2 regions of the Paenibacillus sp. JNU01 genome follow, and region 1 is predicted to be linked to the other one. Evidence: predicted binding sites of a transcription regulator. Region 1 holds the regulator's gene; the other holds the start of a gene.
What was found. Region 1 encodes Rex, which represses fermentation and respiration genes when NADH is low (regulators of the CRP and FNR family bind a similar motif). Its sites were predicted from a motif close to TTGTGAAATATTTCACAA; they were not measured.
Positions count from the first base shown of each region.

Region 2: the regulator Rex is predicted to act here: its motif matches at 4,214-4,231, upstream of pflB (formate C-acetyltransferase).

Region 1 covers NZ_CP169723.1:1,429,319-1,437,553, reverse strand. The annotation lists gene dinG (ATP-dependent DNA helicase DinG) at 1-1,990, shown strand, start outside; gene NLBNIHML_RS05985 (redox-sensing transcriptional repressor Rex) at 2,210-2,863, shown strand; gene NLBNIHML_RS05980 (amidohydrolase) at 2,850-4,154, shown strand; gene NLBNIHML_RS05975 (DUF5590 domain-containing protein) at 4,194-4,724, shown strand; gene NLBNIHML_RS05970 (hypothetical protein) at 5,025-5,552, shown strand; gene NLBNIHML_RS05965 (AAA family ATPase) at 5,545-7,047, shown strand; gene NLBNIHML_RS05960 (3-hydroxyacyl-CoA dehydrogenase family protein) at 7,181-8,053, shown strand; gene NLBNIHML_RS05955 (acetate/propionate family kinase) at 8,050-8,235, shown strand, end outside.
Region 2 covers NZ_CP169723.1:1,659,661-1,667,895, forward strand. The annotation lists gene NLBNIHML_RS07100 (ABC transporter substrate-binding protein) at 1-838, opposite strand, end outside; gene pflA (pyruvate formate-lyase-activating protein) at 1,031-1,783, opposite strand; gene pflB (formate C-acetyltransferase) at 1,873-4,131, opposite strand; gene adhE (bifunctional acetaldehyde-CoA/alcohol dehydrogenase) at 5,009-7,621, opposite strand; gene NLBNIHML_RS07120 (Crp/Fnr family transcriptional regulator) at 8,052-8,235, shown strand, end outside.

The DNA.
Region 1 (8,235 bases):
TACCGGTAAATCTCTGGGTTATCTGCTGCCAGCGATATACGAAAGTGTGAAACAAGAACAGAAAGTCATGGTCAGCACGCATACGATCAATTTGCAGGAGCAATTGAGAGAGCGAGATATTCCGATGCTGACCCAAGTGGTTCCGTTTCCGTTTAAGGCTGCTGTCTTCAAAGGACGTGGACATTACCTGTGCCTGCGCAAATTTGAACACAAAATCAATAAACGTGAATTCGCCACTCCCAAAGAGGATTATTTCACAGCCGCTCAGATGATCGTGTGGCTCACACAGACTGAAACTGGAGATGATGAGGAGCTTAACCTTAGCGGACGCGGAGGCGACTTCTGGGAGACGGTACAGAGCGAATCCGAGTCCTGTCTGGGAAGATCCTGCCCATGGTTCCGCAAATGTTTCTATCATCGCGCCAAACATGAGGCCGGGTTGTCTGATATCGTAATAACCAATCACTCCAAATTGTTTACGGATGTCAAAGCAGCACATCAGTTGTTGCCAGCCTATGAGAGTCTTGTGATCGATGAGGCCCATCATCTGGAAGATGTAGCGGGTAAACATCTTGGAATGCATATGAAATATTTCACGTTGGTTCATACCCTGACCCGTCTGTTCAAAGACAGTCGTAATGGACAATTGCCTATGCTTCGTTCGCAGTTATCCGGGCATGAAAATTCGGTGCAATGGGGCTCCATGGTAGATCAGATGTTCCCGCTAGCTGTTGAGGTTAAGGAACTGTGGGATCGTATGAGCGATGCCCTGTTCGGTCTTTTGCCTGAACGAAGTGATGCTTCACCGGGAGAGACAGGGCAATTTTCCCTGCGCCTGAAGGCATCTCAGAAACCTGCGAAATGGCAGGAGTTGCAGGATCTGGAGAACCAGATCTATGTGACTCTGGGCGATTTGGTTCGCAAAGGGGACAAATTGCTGCTTGAGGTGAAAGAGGATCAGGATGATTATCAATCGGATAGTCTGATTACGGACATTACAGGACTGCTGAAAGATCTGACCACATTGAAGGAGAATCTGCGATTCTTCATGCGTATGGATGATGCCAAAACGGTGTACTGGATGGAAGCCAGCGGTCAGTTCCGCAGTAAATCTCTTCAACTGTACGCCGTACCTGTCGATGTCAGTGCACAACTGAAGGATTTGTTCTTTGATAAAAAGAAAAGTGTTGTGCTTACATCGGCTACGCTCTCTGTAGATAAGTCATTCCAGTTCATGATTGAGCAGCTTGGCTTACAGGAAGCCTCTGAGAATAATCGGCTTTTAACGTCGATGCTGCCATCACCTTTTAATTATCGTGATCAGGCACTTCTAGTGATTCCGCGTGATTTCCCAAGTGTGAAAGGCAGTGTGGGTGATGCGCACTTTGTTAATATGCTGGTGCAATCACTCGCAGAGACCGCAATTGCCACGCGTGGACGCATGATGGTTCTGTTTACTTCATACAAGATGCTGCGACAGGTCTATGATCCGCTGAAGGAGGCACTGTCTGGTAACGACATCTCGTTGTTGGGTCAAGGTGTGGATAGTGGAAGCCGCTCCAAGTTGACTCGCAGGTTCCAGGATGCCAAAGCTACGGTACTCTTGGGCACAAGCAGCTTCTGGGAGGGTGTAGATATCCCGGGAGAAGCACTGACCTGTCTCGCTATTGTGCGTCTGCCTTTCCAGCCGCCGAATCATCCGTTGGTTGAAGCCAAGAGTGAATTGCTCCAGGAGCAAAAGAAAAATCCATTCATGAAACTGTCTGTGCCGCAAGCGGTCATTCGTTTCAAGCAAGGATTTGGCCGATTGGTGCGAACAGCGAAGGACAGAGGTATTGTCATTGTTTATGATACACGTGTGATCGAAGCGTACTATGGCAAATTCTTTTTATATTCATTACCTGGTCCCAAAATGGAGCATATGCTCACGGAGCAGATGGTTCCCCGAATTACCGAGTGGTTAGAAAAACCTCTTAATGAACAAGAATAATGGTTAACTTTGTTCGTTATATCATTGCATGACACTATCGTTTGGCGTTAAACTTTATTAGATATTTCCGTATCCGATTAAAGCAGTTGCACGTAAGAACTTATAACCTAAATTACAAAGAGCATTCTGTATAAAATGTCACGTCTATCTTTGAGTTTATACAGAATGCTCATCTTTTCATCTATTATTTTATCGTGGCATTGGTAAGGGGGAGCAAGAATGAAATCGGATAAAATTTCGGAAGCGGTGGTACGACGTCTGCCTGTATACTTGCGCTATTTGAACGAGTTGCATCAGCGTGAGGTGGCTACTGTTTCTTCTCAAGAGCTTGGACAGAGGCTGGATCTGAATCCGGCCCAAATTCGAAAAGACCTGGCTTACTTCGGTGATTTTGGTCGAAAAGGGATCGGGTATGATGTATCCTATTTGATCGAGAAAATTCGTCACATTCTCAAAATTGATCAGCAAATTAATGTAGCTTTGGTAGGTGCTGGTAACCTGGGACAGGCCTTGTCCAACTACAACGCATATCTGAAAGACAACATGAAGATTGTTGCTGTATTCGATGCATATGGACCGAAGATTGGTAGTCAAATCAACAGTTTGACGGTAAAACCAATGAATGAATTAACGGAAGCGGTTAAGACAGATAACATCCGCATCGGAATTATTACAGTTCCGGATACGGAAGCTCAAAATGTAGCCGATCAACTTATTGAGTCGGGAATCGAAGCGATTCTTAATTTTGCACCAACTATTCTAAAAACACCGCCACATATCCGCATTCACCATGCTGACTTTACAACGGATCTGCTTAGTTTGGCCTATTACTTGGAGACTGGAAAGGACGACGAGGAAGATGACAACAAATAGATGGGTAATCCACAACGGCAAATTTGCCGTTAATGAAGGCACGACATGGAACGTGGTTCATGGATACATGGTTGTCGAGAATGACAAGATTGTGCATATTGGTGAGACATTGCCGGATGGAGACGAAAATTGTACCAAAGTGGATGGAAAAGGATTGTTCTTCCTGCCGGGTCTGATCAATACGCATGGTCATGCAGCGATGTCGTTGCTTAGAGGACACGGGGACGATCTTGCGTTACAAGTATGGTTGCAGGAAAAAATGTGGCCGATGGAAGCAAAAATGACTTCTCAAGACGTATATTGGGGAACTTCGCTATCCGTGCTTGAAATGTTGAAAGGCGGAACTACAGCTTTCCTGGACATGTATGATCATATGGATCAGGTTGCCAAAGTTGTGGAACAATCCGGCGTTAGAGCAGCACTTGCACGTGGTGTAATCGGGCTGTGCTCGGAAGAAGAGCAATTGCGGAAGCTGGAGGAGTCGGCAGCGTTTGCACGTGAGTGGAATGGACAGGCAGATGGTCGCATCACAACCGTAATCTCGCCACACGCACCATATACATGCCCTCCTGACTACATAGAGAAGCTTGTACAGGTCGCAAATGATCTTAACCTTCCTCTGCATACACATATGTCGGAAACGCTTCGTGAAGTGGAGCAGAACGTTACAGAATATGGACTGCGTCCTGTGGCACATCTGGAGAAACTGGGCTTTTTCTCCCGTCCATCCCTGGTAGCACATGCGGTGCACCTGAATGATGAAGAGATTGAAATTTTGGCCCGCCATGATGTGGCTGTATCCCATAACCCGGGAAGTAACCTGAAACTCGCTTCCGGTGTTGCGCGGGTACCTGCATTACTGAAAGCAGGAGTTACCGTGTCACTTGGAACCGACGGACCGGCAAGCAACAACAACCTGGATATGTTTGAAGAAATGAGACTGGCTGCATTGATTCACAAAGGTGTGTCTGGTGATCCGACTGCCGTGCCAGCGGGCGAAGCGTTACTACTCGGAACTTCATATGGTGCTAAATCCATCTTCCTGAACAATACCGGTGCGCTTCAGGTAGGCATGAAGGCTGATTTCATCGCCCTGGACATTGAACAGGCACACTTCTACCCACATACAGACCTGATCTCGCATACGATTTATTCAGCCTCTGCCAAAGATGTGGAGCACGTATGGGTAGATGGGAAACAAGTGGTTAAACATGGCGAATGTCTGACGCTGGACGAAGAACGTATTTTGCGTGAGTCTCAATTGGCATTTGATGGTTTGCTTGCTCGTTAATTGTATTGCGGAGCATCATAGGGAAAGGAAGTTCGGCTTTTGAAGAAAAAAAAGAAGTGGATATGGATTTCGCTGCTTGCACTAGTTCTGATTCTGTTTGGACTTCAGCGTTATTACGTGTATGTCACACAGGACCAGCGTAAGGAAGAAGCGCTCGCCATACAGGCAGCACAGGAGCAACTGGGCATTACATCTTATGATGAATTGCGTAAGTACATCTGGGGTGATAAAGAAGGCTCTGACAACATCTACTGGACCCTGCTCGGCAAAAACAAGGATAACCAGGATGTTATGGTCTGGGTTAAATTCGATGCAAATAATCAACCTGCTACAGGTGCTAACGCTATACACAGTGAACTGCTGCAGAATGGCATGTCCGAAGCACAGATACGCAATCGCTTTAGTTCCGAAGTTCCAGCCGGTGAGATTAAACGAATCATGCCCGGAGTTGTGAATGGAATATATGTGTGGCAAGTGTATTATAAAGACGGTACGCATAACCACTATCGGTTTTATCGTTTTAGCAATGGAGAACAGGTAGACTTGGTTTACACACTCCCGAACAGCTAGAACAAATAGAGTAACTTAGCTAGAGAATCGTAGAAATGAAAGAACCGGCAGACGGATATCCGACTGAACCGGTTCTTTGTGTTGCCTGTGAACAGTTTTGATTTAAATAGTTAAAATTAATAATTTATTCATATTTTCGCCTTCGAAATTGTATATACGATGTGATATACTCAGTTATGTACTCAAAGTTACATTCATAACAAATAAACCTGTCGAAATTCTCGCAGGAGTCAATGTGCACATATTCGTATATACCAATAGGCCAGTAAGTTAGGCCAAAATCTGGGAGGGGTAATTCACTTGAAGCTAAAAGTATTGCCTATTGCTTTAACTGCCGTCATTTCAGCCGTTGTGTTGTTTGGAGGTTGGTTTGTGTATCGTCAGGTGGCTTTGCAGAATCCGATTGAAAAGATGGTTACCCAGTACGATGGAGTCAATGACGTTCAATTAACTATTAACCGCAATGACGTACAATTGAAACTGGATCTGCAACCTGATGTTGATTTGGGCAGACTGGTACAATATATTCACAAAGAAGGACAGACCTTGATTGGAACTCGCTCATTAAAGTTGGATGTTGTAGATCATTCCAGTGAAGCACTGGAAAGCTGGTGGGGTGATGCGATGTTTACCGTGGCTCAGGCGATGGAGAACAAACAGTACACCGAGATCACACCAACATTGTCCAAGATGGCTACGAATGGAATAAAGGTAAATACAGCGATGGATGACAACAATGTATATGTAAGTCTCAGAGACGGAGATGCCAGCAAGTTTATTATTCTGCCGCGTGTGCCCGGTCAGATAGGAGTGTGGCCTAATGCCTAAGTGGACCAAAGAAATTGCCATTGGATTTGTCCCTGTGTTGATTATTTTTCTTGCTTTTACTGGTGTTAATATTATTCCGATTCTAATTGCAGCGGTGTTTGTTGGAGCTTTGTTGTTCATGATGCAAATGCGTGGCGGGATTACCGTAGGCGCTGCACAGGAGCGTAAACGGAAGAAAAAAGGTCCTTCCAAGCTTACTTTTGAAGAAATTGGTGGTCAGGACAGTGCCAAGCAAGAATTGCGTGAAGCACTGGACTTTCTCATCAAACATGAAGAAATTCGCAAGTTCGGGATTCGCCCGTTAAAAGGGATCTTGCTGACAGGCCCTCCAGGGACAGGGAAAACGTTGATGGCCAAAGCGGCTGCGCATTACACCGATTCTGTTTTCGTTGCTGCATCGGGCAGTGAGTTTGTGGAAATGTATGTTGGTGTAGGTGCCAGCAGAATTCGGGATTTGTTCAAGGATGCGAGAACCCGTGCCACCAAGGAAAATAAAGAAAATGCTATTATATTTATCGATGAGATCGATGTCATCGGGGGGAAACGTGAAGGCGGACAACAGCGGGAGTATGATCAGACGCTGAACCAGCTCTTGACGGAAATGGATGGAATTTATTCTTCCGATACCCCAAGAATACTGGTTATTGCTGCAACAAACCGCAAGGAAATGCTGGATAGCGCCCTGACACGTCCAGGACGTTTTGACCGCCATATTCAAGTAGACTTGCCTGACAAGAAGGGTAGAAAGCATATTCTGGAACTGCATGCGGTGAATAAACCTCTGATGAAGGAAGTGAATCTGGAGAAGACAGCGGAAGAATCGTATGGTTTCTCCGGTGCGCAGCTTGAAAGTGTGATGAACGAAGCAGCGATATATGCCATGCGGGATGGGCTGTTACACATAGAACAACGGCACTTGTCTCTGGCTATTGATAAAGTCATGATGGGCGAGAAAACAGACCGTGAGTCCAGTGTGGAAGAGAAGAAAAGGGTTGCCATTCATGAATTGGGACACGCCATTATGGCTGAACTTGTTCGTCCGGGCAGTGTAAGCCAGGTGGCACTCAGTCCGCGTGGACAGGCACTGGGATATGTGCGTCATAACCCGCAACAGGAACAGTTCCTTTATACGAAGCGTTTTCTTGAAGAGCAGATCATGATTGCACTTGGAGGAGCTGCTGCAGAGGAAATGTATTACGGTGGGCGTTCTACGGGTTCGCGCAATGACTTTGATCAAGCAACCAATGTCGTGCAAACGATGATGGCTTCCGGATTGACTTCTCTTGGGATTGTGAATATGGATATGGTTACCACCGAAGAGCTCATGCGAGAGAATAAATTAATATTGCAAGAACTCATGGAACAGACGAAGCGCTTACTTGAAGAGCAACGGACAATTTTCGACAATTCGCTCGACATCCTGATTCGAGAGGAAGTTTTGTCCGGCGAACAATTTCGTTGTCAATTTCGTGACAGTGCCCGTTTACCAGCATAATTTCTTTATGCTGGTTATTTTTTTTTACATTTCACTCGTGCTAAGATATTATTATATGTTGGGTCGAAATTTGTAATTTTCGGCGAACAGGGTACAATAGAGAAATAGAGAACCGAAAGGATGGAGCAGAACCATGTTTTTCAAAAAAATAGGAGTTGTCGGCGGCGGTACGATGGGGCAAGGTATTTCCCAAATGCTTGCAGCCAAAGGACTTGATGTGCTTCTCGTGGAGCATACAACACAAAAACTGGATCATGCCTATGACATGATCGAAACGAACCTGGATAAACAACTGGAGAAATGGGCGATTACAAAAGCGGAGAAGAAATTGATTCTTTCCCGTATTACCAAGGTAGCTCATTTAGCTGAACTTGGAACTTGCGATATGGTCATTGAGACGATTTCAGAGGATCTGGATGCAAAAAAAGCAGTATTCAGCCAACTGGACCAAGTTTGCCCAAGCAATGTCATTCTGGCAAGTAATACATCCACGCTGAGTTTGACCGAGCTTGCAAGCTCGACCAAATATCCAGAGCGTGTTATTGGTATGCACTTTATTCACCCGGTATCCCGGGTTGATCTTGTAGAGATTATTCGTGGACTGAAAACATCGGATTCAACATTCGAAGAGACCAGACGTTTTGTTGAAGAAGTGGCAGACAAAAAAGGAGTCATGATCTATGAATCACCTGGATTCGTAACTTCCCGCTTGATCTGTCTGTTGATTAACGAAGCGTTGCATGTATTACAGGAAGGTGTTGCATCTGCTGAAGATATCGATGATGCAATGCGTATCGGATACAACTTCCAACATGGACCACTCGAAATGGCTGACCGTTTCGGATTGGACTCTGTTGAAGCTGCACTCGAAAGAATGTTCCGTGAATTCGGAGAATTGAAATATCGTCCTTCCACGGTCCTGAAGAAAATGGTGCGTGCAGGACACCTGGGTGTCAAAACAGGCGAAGGATTCTTCAAGTACGACAAGGATGGTGACCGACTGTGAAAGTACTCGTAATTAATGCGGGGAGTTCCTCGCTCAAATATCAACTGTATAATATGACTGACGAATCTGTCCTGGCTAAAGGTCTGGTAGAGCGGATCGGAATGGATTCCTCCATTCTGACACACAAACCGACAGGCCGTGAGGATGTTACAGAAGTTAGTGAGATTCTGGAGCATACAACA
Region 2 (8,235 bases), 230 kb from region 1:
CGCTGGTAAATTGCGTGGTGTATTCGGCATATTCGAAGCCCAGTTCACCTTTTTTGAAATAACCCTTATCAACCCATTCCTTATGTTTGGCAAAACCTTGGACAACACCCGGATCAGTCCACTTCGCTTCACCTGTTGCAAACTTTGCAGTAATCTCCGGCCCGGCATAGCGGGACCACAGGTGGTTGGTTAACATAAGGGGAACCCAGCCTGCCTTGGATGCAGAAGCAAGCGGCACTTTGCCATCAGCCTTAATCTCGGCCAACATGTTGTCCAGTTCAGCCATGGTCGTTGGAGCTTTCCATCCTTTTTGTTCAAAGTACTCTTTATTATAGAAAAAACCTTCGCCCGAACCGCCAATCGGTAGTCCATACACTTTGTCTTCATACGTAAATGGCTCAAGGGATGTAAACTGGTCCTGGATGCCCAACTCTTGAAGGATTGGAGTCAGATCAAGCAGCATACCTTCCTTGGCATACACTTTGGAATCCGGACTGCCGAACAGTTCAAATATATCCGGCGGGTTACCTGCCGCCATCTCCCCGCGAAGCTTCTCCTTGCGATTCACATCGGATTCGACACCATCCAGCGTAAAGGTCAGATTGGGTATCTCACCCTCCACTTTGTCCACAACGTCCTGCAGAATGGCCAATCGTTTCTGTTTGTCAGCCCCCACCTGCGTGTGGCGAAGGAGCATCTCAACCGGTTCCTTACTTGTCTCCTCCACAGGTGTATTGCCTGCGCCTTGCTGTGGCTCGTTACTTGAGCTTGCACATCCCGCCAAAGTCCATGAAGTGATAAGCAATAATGAAAGCAGCAATGTCATTCTTTTTTTCATCGGGTTGACCCTCCTCAAGATATTGAGCATTTGGCTTTACACTCTGATTATAAAAAGCCGGAGCTTACATCGTAAGGATGACAATTCATCAATGGAGGGATAAAATCCTTCACTGGACAAAAAACAGCCCCTGCGAAGTATATTCGCAAGGGCTGCTTGGCTCTTGATTTTTACGTTATATATAAATGTTGATCACTTATCGGAACAAGCCACGCCAGCCGTTTCCTGGCGACCTTGTTCGATGAGGCGATACGCCCGCTCCACTTCTTCTTCACTTGGTGAAGGAACGCCATCCAGTGGATATATTTTGCCGAGTGCTTCCCATTTGTAGATCCCCATCTGATGGTATGGAAGAATTTCGAACTTCTCGACGCCATTTAATGTTCCAATAAACCGTCCGAGGTTAAGCAGATCCTCTTCCTCGTTATGAATGCCAGGCACATACACGTGGCGTATCCACATTTTCCGACCTTGCTCCGATAACCACTTGGCCGTTTTCAACGTTCTCTCGTTCGACTTGCCTGTCAGCTTGATATGTTTCTCATCATCAATATGCTTGAGATCCAGCAGAACCAAGTCTGTGTTATCCAGCAGATCGTGAATCCGTTCCGGTTCGTTAAATCCGTTGCTGTCCAGTGTCGTATGCAATCCCCAGCGCCGCTTCACTTCTTTGAAGATTTCGCCTACAAAGTGGGCCTGTAACGTTGGTTCTCCGCCAGATATCGTGAGTCCGCCTCCGGAGCTGCGGTAATAGGATAGATATGGCTCAATTTCAGCCAATACCTCCTCTAGCGTCATTTCTTTTCCACCATCGAGCGCCCATGTATCAGGGTTATGGCAGTACTGACATTTGAGTAGACATCCTTGCATAAAAAGCACGAAGCGGATGCCTGGGCCGTCAACCGTCCCGAAAGTTTCGAGTGAATGAATATGTCCGTTAACCATGCTGCCTCTTCCTTTCTGTATCCGCATCCGCTGTGCGTTTAATATGAGTTGGAATGTCTTGCTCTAGCGGTCTTCTACTTGCATATTACTTACATCGAGCCATGGAACGTACGGTTGATGACATCCAACTGTTGTTCACGAGTCAGTTTAATGAAGTTAACCGCATATCCGGATACCCGTACAGTCAGTTGCGGATAGTTTTCCGGGTGATCCATCGCATCAATCAGTTGCTGACGATCAAATACGTTAACGTTCAGATGATGAGCGTTTTGACCAAAGTAGCCATCCATCATCGCAGTGAGATTGGATTTACGTGTAGTCTCCTCTTTACCCAATGCTTTTGGCACGATGGAGAAGGTATTGGAAATCCCGTCAAGACTGTGTTCATAAGGCAATTTGGCTACAGAGCCAAGGGAAGCCAGTGCACCTTTTTTGTCACGACCATGCATTGGGTTCGCACCTGGAGCAAATGGTTCACCTGCTTTACGACCGTCCGGTGTAGTCCCTGTTTTCTTACCATATACCACGTTGGAAGTGATCGTCAGAACGGATTGTGTTGGTATTGCGTTACGGTATGCTTTGTGCTTACGAATCATGCCCATGAAGCTCTCAACCAGTTCAACAGCAATGCTATCCACGCTATCTTCATTGTTACCGTAACAAGGGAAGTCACCTTCGATTTCAAAATCAACCGCGATGCCTTGTTCGTTACGGATTGGTTTTACTTTGGCATATTTAATGGCACTCAGTGAATCTGCTGTAACCGAGAGACCCGCGATACCACAAGCCATCGTGCGTACAATGTCACGATCATGTAATGCCATTTCGATACGCTCATAGCTGTATTTATCGTGCATGTAGTGAATGACGTTGAGGGTGTTCATATACAGCTTCGCGAGCCACTCCATCATTGGTTTGAAGCGTTTCATGACTTCATTGTAATCCAGCACTTCACTGGTAATGGCAGGATACTCCGGTCCAACCTGTGCTCCGGATTTCTCGTCACGACCACCGTTGATCGCATACAGGAGAGCTTTTGCCAAGTTGGCACGAGCGCCGAAGAATTGCATTTGTTTCCCGATCTTCATCGCCGATACACAGCAAGCAATACCGTAATCGTCACCGTAGATCGGACGCATCAGGTCATCATTTTCATACTGGATTGAACTGGTTTCAATGGATACTTTGCTGCAATAATCTTTGAAAGCTTCTGGAAGCTTCGTGGACCATAGTACAGTCAGGTTCGGTTCTGGTGCAGGACCCAAGTTGTGCAGGGTATGCAGGAAACGGAAGCTGTTTTTGGTTACGCGTGTTTCACCATTTACAGACATACCACCGATGGACTCCGTTACCCACGTTGGATCTCCACTGAACAGTTCGTTGTAATCCGGTGTACGCAGGAATTTGACAATCCGCAGTTTCATTACGAAATGGTCCACCAATTCCTGAGCCTGTTCTTCGGACAGAATGCCTTCTTGCAGGTCACGTTCAATGTAGATATCCAGGAAAGAAGATACACGTCCCAGAGACATCGCAGCACCGTTCTGCTCTTTGATGGCAGCGAGGTAACCGAAGTACAACCATTGGAACGCTTCTTTTGCAGTAGTCGCTGGCAAGGAAATATCGAACCCGTGCATATCACCCAATTGTTTCAATTCTTGCAATGCACGAATCTGCTCAGACAATTCTTCCCGCAGTCGAATGACATCTTCATCAATAACATCAACTTCGAGTGCGTTCAATTCACCTTTTTTGTTACGAATCAGGAAGTCTACCCCGTACAAAGCTACACGACGATAGTCACCGATGATCCGGCCACGGCCGTAAGCATCTGGCAGACCTGTAATAATCCCTGCTTTACGCGCTGCACGCATATCGGAAGTATAAGCATCGAATACACCCTGGTTATGTGTTTTGCGAATGTTTGTAAATATATCAATGAGCCCTTGAGGCAATTCGAAGCCATATGCTTCACATGCATCAATCATCATCCGGATTCCGCCTGTTGGTTGAATGGAACGTCTGAATGGAGCATCGGTCTGAACACCGACAATCTGCTCTTTGGACTGATCCAGATAACCTGGTTGATGAGAAACAATTGTCGCTGGTGTGTTCACATCAACATCAAGTACTCCGCCGTTATCCCGTTCTTTTTTGGTCAGATCAGATACGATCTCCCACAATTCTTTGGTATTCTGGGTTGCACCTGCTAGGAATGCTTCATCACCGTAATACGGAGTCAAGTTGTGTGCCAGAAAATCATTCACATCTACGGATTTGGTCCATGTTCCTTTGGTAAAGTTTCTCCAGCCTGTTTGTTGTTTGACATCTTTTTCAATCACCGACATCTTAATCCCTCCACTAATTTGGATTTCTGGACACATAACATCTTGCTTCATTCGTAGCATTGTGTGCCCAGAGCCGCGATTAATGTGAATTGTTTCACATAAACCGGATCATGTTCTCTCTACTTGGGAACCGGAACCGCGGAATGAATGTTTTTCTTACATTTTCAGTATACGTCTTGAGGCTTTCATCATCTGTGATTTTTGTCACAAAGTCAGTGAACTAACTCACTCCACCTGCGCTGTGTCCCATTGAACCCCCTTTAGATTCACACTTAGCCACTGCGCGGGCAGAACAACCTTCCAATCGCTGCTCACTATTTAAATTTACTGAAAAAGCGAATGAACATTAGGTGCCGTACACTGGCCACTGCAAGTAGAGAACAACCTTCCGATCGCTGTTATCCTCGGATTTTTTGATCACTTTTTCAAAGGTGAAAATCCGTTGATAAAGGCGAACGCTCCGCTTCTTCAGGTTTTTTCTCTCCTCTCCGTTATCGTGTACATGTGTAGTTCAACTGATAAAACAACAAAGTTCAAATTTTATTTTAAAGACGCATGCTTCGCTTTTTAGGTTTGTTCTGCCCCTCTGTTGTTGTGTAAAGGGAATAGTTCAAACCGCCACATCACGGATTCAGTGTAACCTCTATAAAACCCTTTTGCTCCTCTATGCTCAGTGCAAACCAAATCTTAAAATACTCCTGAAAAACAGATGCTTCGCTTTTCTGTTTTTCTGCCCGTTCTGCTCTGTTCGTCATCGTGTTAGTGTCTCACTTGCTCACTTAACTTCGTGTAACCTCTATAAAGACGGCAATCGGGGCTCCCCTCTCGGGGAACCCTGATCTTTTTTTGCCGTAAGGCACGCTTCGTTCTAGATTTGTTATTCAAACTTTCCGTAGAAAGCGTTGCGGTATACATCAGCCAGTTCAGTTACCAGCGGCAACTTCGGATTGGCGGTTGTGCATTGGTCTTCAAAGGCACGGTCTGCCAGATAATCTACATGTGCTTCGAAGTCTTTAGCATCAAATCCGATTTCTTGGAACGATTCTTCAATGCCCAATGTTTTGTTCAGTTTGCGAATGGCATTGATCAGACTGGTTACGCCTTCTTCTGTCGTACGTGCAGGCAGTCCCAGAATCCGGGCAATTTCGGCATACCGCTCATCCGCTACAAAGTGCGAATATTTCGGGAACGATGCAAATTTGGTCGGTTTTTTCGCGTTGTAACGAATAACGTGTGGCATCAGAATTGCATTGGTGCGTCCGTGTGCGGTGTGGTACTGACCGCCCCATTTGTGCGCCAAGCTGTGGTTAATGCCCAGGAATGCGTTGGCAAAAGCCATACCGGCAATGGTGGAGGCATTATGCATTTTCTCACGTGCCAGTTTATCACCTTGCAGTGCCGATTGCTCCAGGTATTGGAATACCAGTTGAATCGCTTTGATCGCAAGGCCATCCGTGTAATCATTCGCCATGACAGACACATAAGCTTCAATCGCATGAGTCAGTACGTCCATACCTGTATCTGCAACGGCTGTTCTAGGCAGAGAGTATACGAATTCCGGATCGACAATCGCTACGTCTGGTGTCAGCTCATAGTCGGCCAATGGATATTTAGTATTCCCTTGATTTTTATCTGTGATAACCGCGAACGATGTTACTTCAGAACCTGTACCGGATGTCGTTGGAATCGCTACAAATTTCGCTTTTACGCCGAGACGTGGATATTTGTAGATCCGTTTGCGGATATCCATGAATTTTTGTTTCAGATCGTTAAAGTCCGTGTCCGGATATTCATAGAACAACCACATGGCTTTCGCAGCATCCATCGGTGATCCCCCGCCGAGTGCGATAATGCAGTCTGGCTGGAAGCGGCGCATCATTTCGGTTCCACGATCTACCGTTGTTGTGGATGGATCTGGCTCTACATCGGAGAATACTTCGATTGCTACTGGCATTTGGCGTTGACGCAGATAATGTTCTACCTTTTCAACATATCCCAGTTTCACCATCATGGCATCCGTAATAATCGCCACACGTGTGATGTCAGGCATTTTGGCAAGATACTGCGTTGCCCCTTTTTCGAAGTAGACTTTGTTCGGCACTTTGAACCATTGCATATTCACGGTACGGCGAGCCACCCTTTTCACATTGATTAAGTTCACAGCGGTTACGTTGGAAGAAGTCGAGTTACGTCCATATGATCCGCATCCCAGTGTCAATGATGGCATATTCGTGTTGTAGATATCCCCGATGGCACCATGTGTAGATGGTGAATTCACAATGATCCGTCCAGTTTGCAGACGATCTGCGAATTTGCCAATCACTTCTTCATTCGTGGAGTGGATCACCGAGGAGTGCCCCATACCGCCAAAAGCAACCACTTCTGCTGCACGTTCAATTCCCTCTGCTGCCGTTTTAACTTTGTAACAAGCCAGTACCGGACTTAATTTCTCTGCCGACAATGGGAATTTGGTACCTACCCCTTCAATCTCGGCTACAAGAATTTTGGTGCCTGCAGGAACTTCAATACCGCACAACTTCGCAATGCTCACCGCAGATTGACCCACAATCGCCGGATTCACTGCACATTTCTCGGCGTTAATTGCACCTGCTGTCAATTTTGCTGCTTCATCTTTGTTAACAAAGTAACAGCCATTCGCGATCATTTTTTTCTTCACTTGATCAAAGATCGGTTCTTCAATGATGACCGCTTGCTCGGAAGCACAGATCATACCGTTGTCGAAGGACTTGGACAGGATCAAATCCGTCACTGCCTGATTGATATCCGCGCTTTTCTCGATAAAGCAAGGAACGTTACCCGGTCCTACGCCCAGTGCGGGTTTACCACAGCTGTACGCTGCACGTACCATGCCGGATCCGCCTGTTGCCAGAATGAGAGCCACATCATTGTGATTCATCAGTTCGTTTGTACGATCCATGGAAGGATCATCAATCCATTGGATACAATCCGCTGGAGCACCATGCTTCACCGCTGCATCGCGCAGGATTTTGGCAGCTTCGCGGCTACAATTCTGTGCAGATGGGTGGAAACCGAAAATGATCGGGTTACGCGTCTTAATGGAGATCAGTGCTTTAAACATCGTCGTTGATGTTGGATTCGTGACGGGTGTAATCCCCATAATAATACCGACCGGCTCCGCGATTTTCTGGAAGCTCTCATACTCATTATCTTCAATTACACCTACGGTTTTGTCATACTTGATGCTGTGGTACACATATTCTGTTGCAAATATATTTTTGGTGATTTTATCCTCATATACTCCGCGGCCTGTTTCTTCTACGGCCATCTTTGCGAGCATCATGTGTTTATCCAAACCCGCAAGCGCCATCGCTTGCACAATCCGGTCAATCTGCATCTGATCCATCTTCATGAATGCGGCGTGTGCTTTATTCGCTTTGTCGATTAACGTTTGAATATACTGACCTGCTGTCGGTTCTTTTGCTGGGGCGACTTCGTTCTTTACAGCCATCTCCCTCATCCTCCTAAAGGTTCGTATTGGTTTGTCTCTCTTCTTTACATTCACATCGTAACATGACCATAAACTTAATTATGTGATTTTTTTCACAAAGTATAACAAATTTTATTTAAGTTTTGTAGTGTCCTTCATCCAACCATTTTCACTTCCTATTTAAAGTATAGGGCTGTAAAAATCATGCTCTCCAATAAAAGTGAATTTAATCACAATGTTTGAAATTTCGTCATTTTTGCCCCCTTTCCTTCCCCCTCAAACGGTAAGATTAGGTATATACTGAACTTAAAAATTGAACCACCGCAATTTGTACCGTCCTTCCTCCCGGCCGAGATGACCCTGATCAGGACGGCAACGGTTTGCGGCAAACCTCGGAGGCTACTGCAAGCTACAGGAGTCCATCCGACGGACACAAAGGGGAGATAGACTTATGTTAGAACTAACAACTGTACTGGAAAAACGCGGCAATACGAACTGTTTCTCGGAAGCGAATTTCAACCATCTGCTGGTTACCATGAAAGATAGAACCTATCCGGAAGGTACACATCTGTACTGGGAAGGAGACGTCTCTGACAAACTTTATTATATGAAACGGGGCCGTGCCCAGATCACCA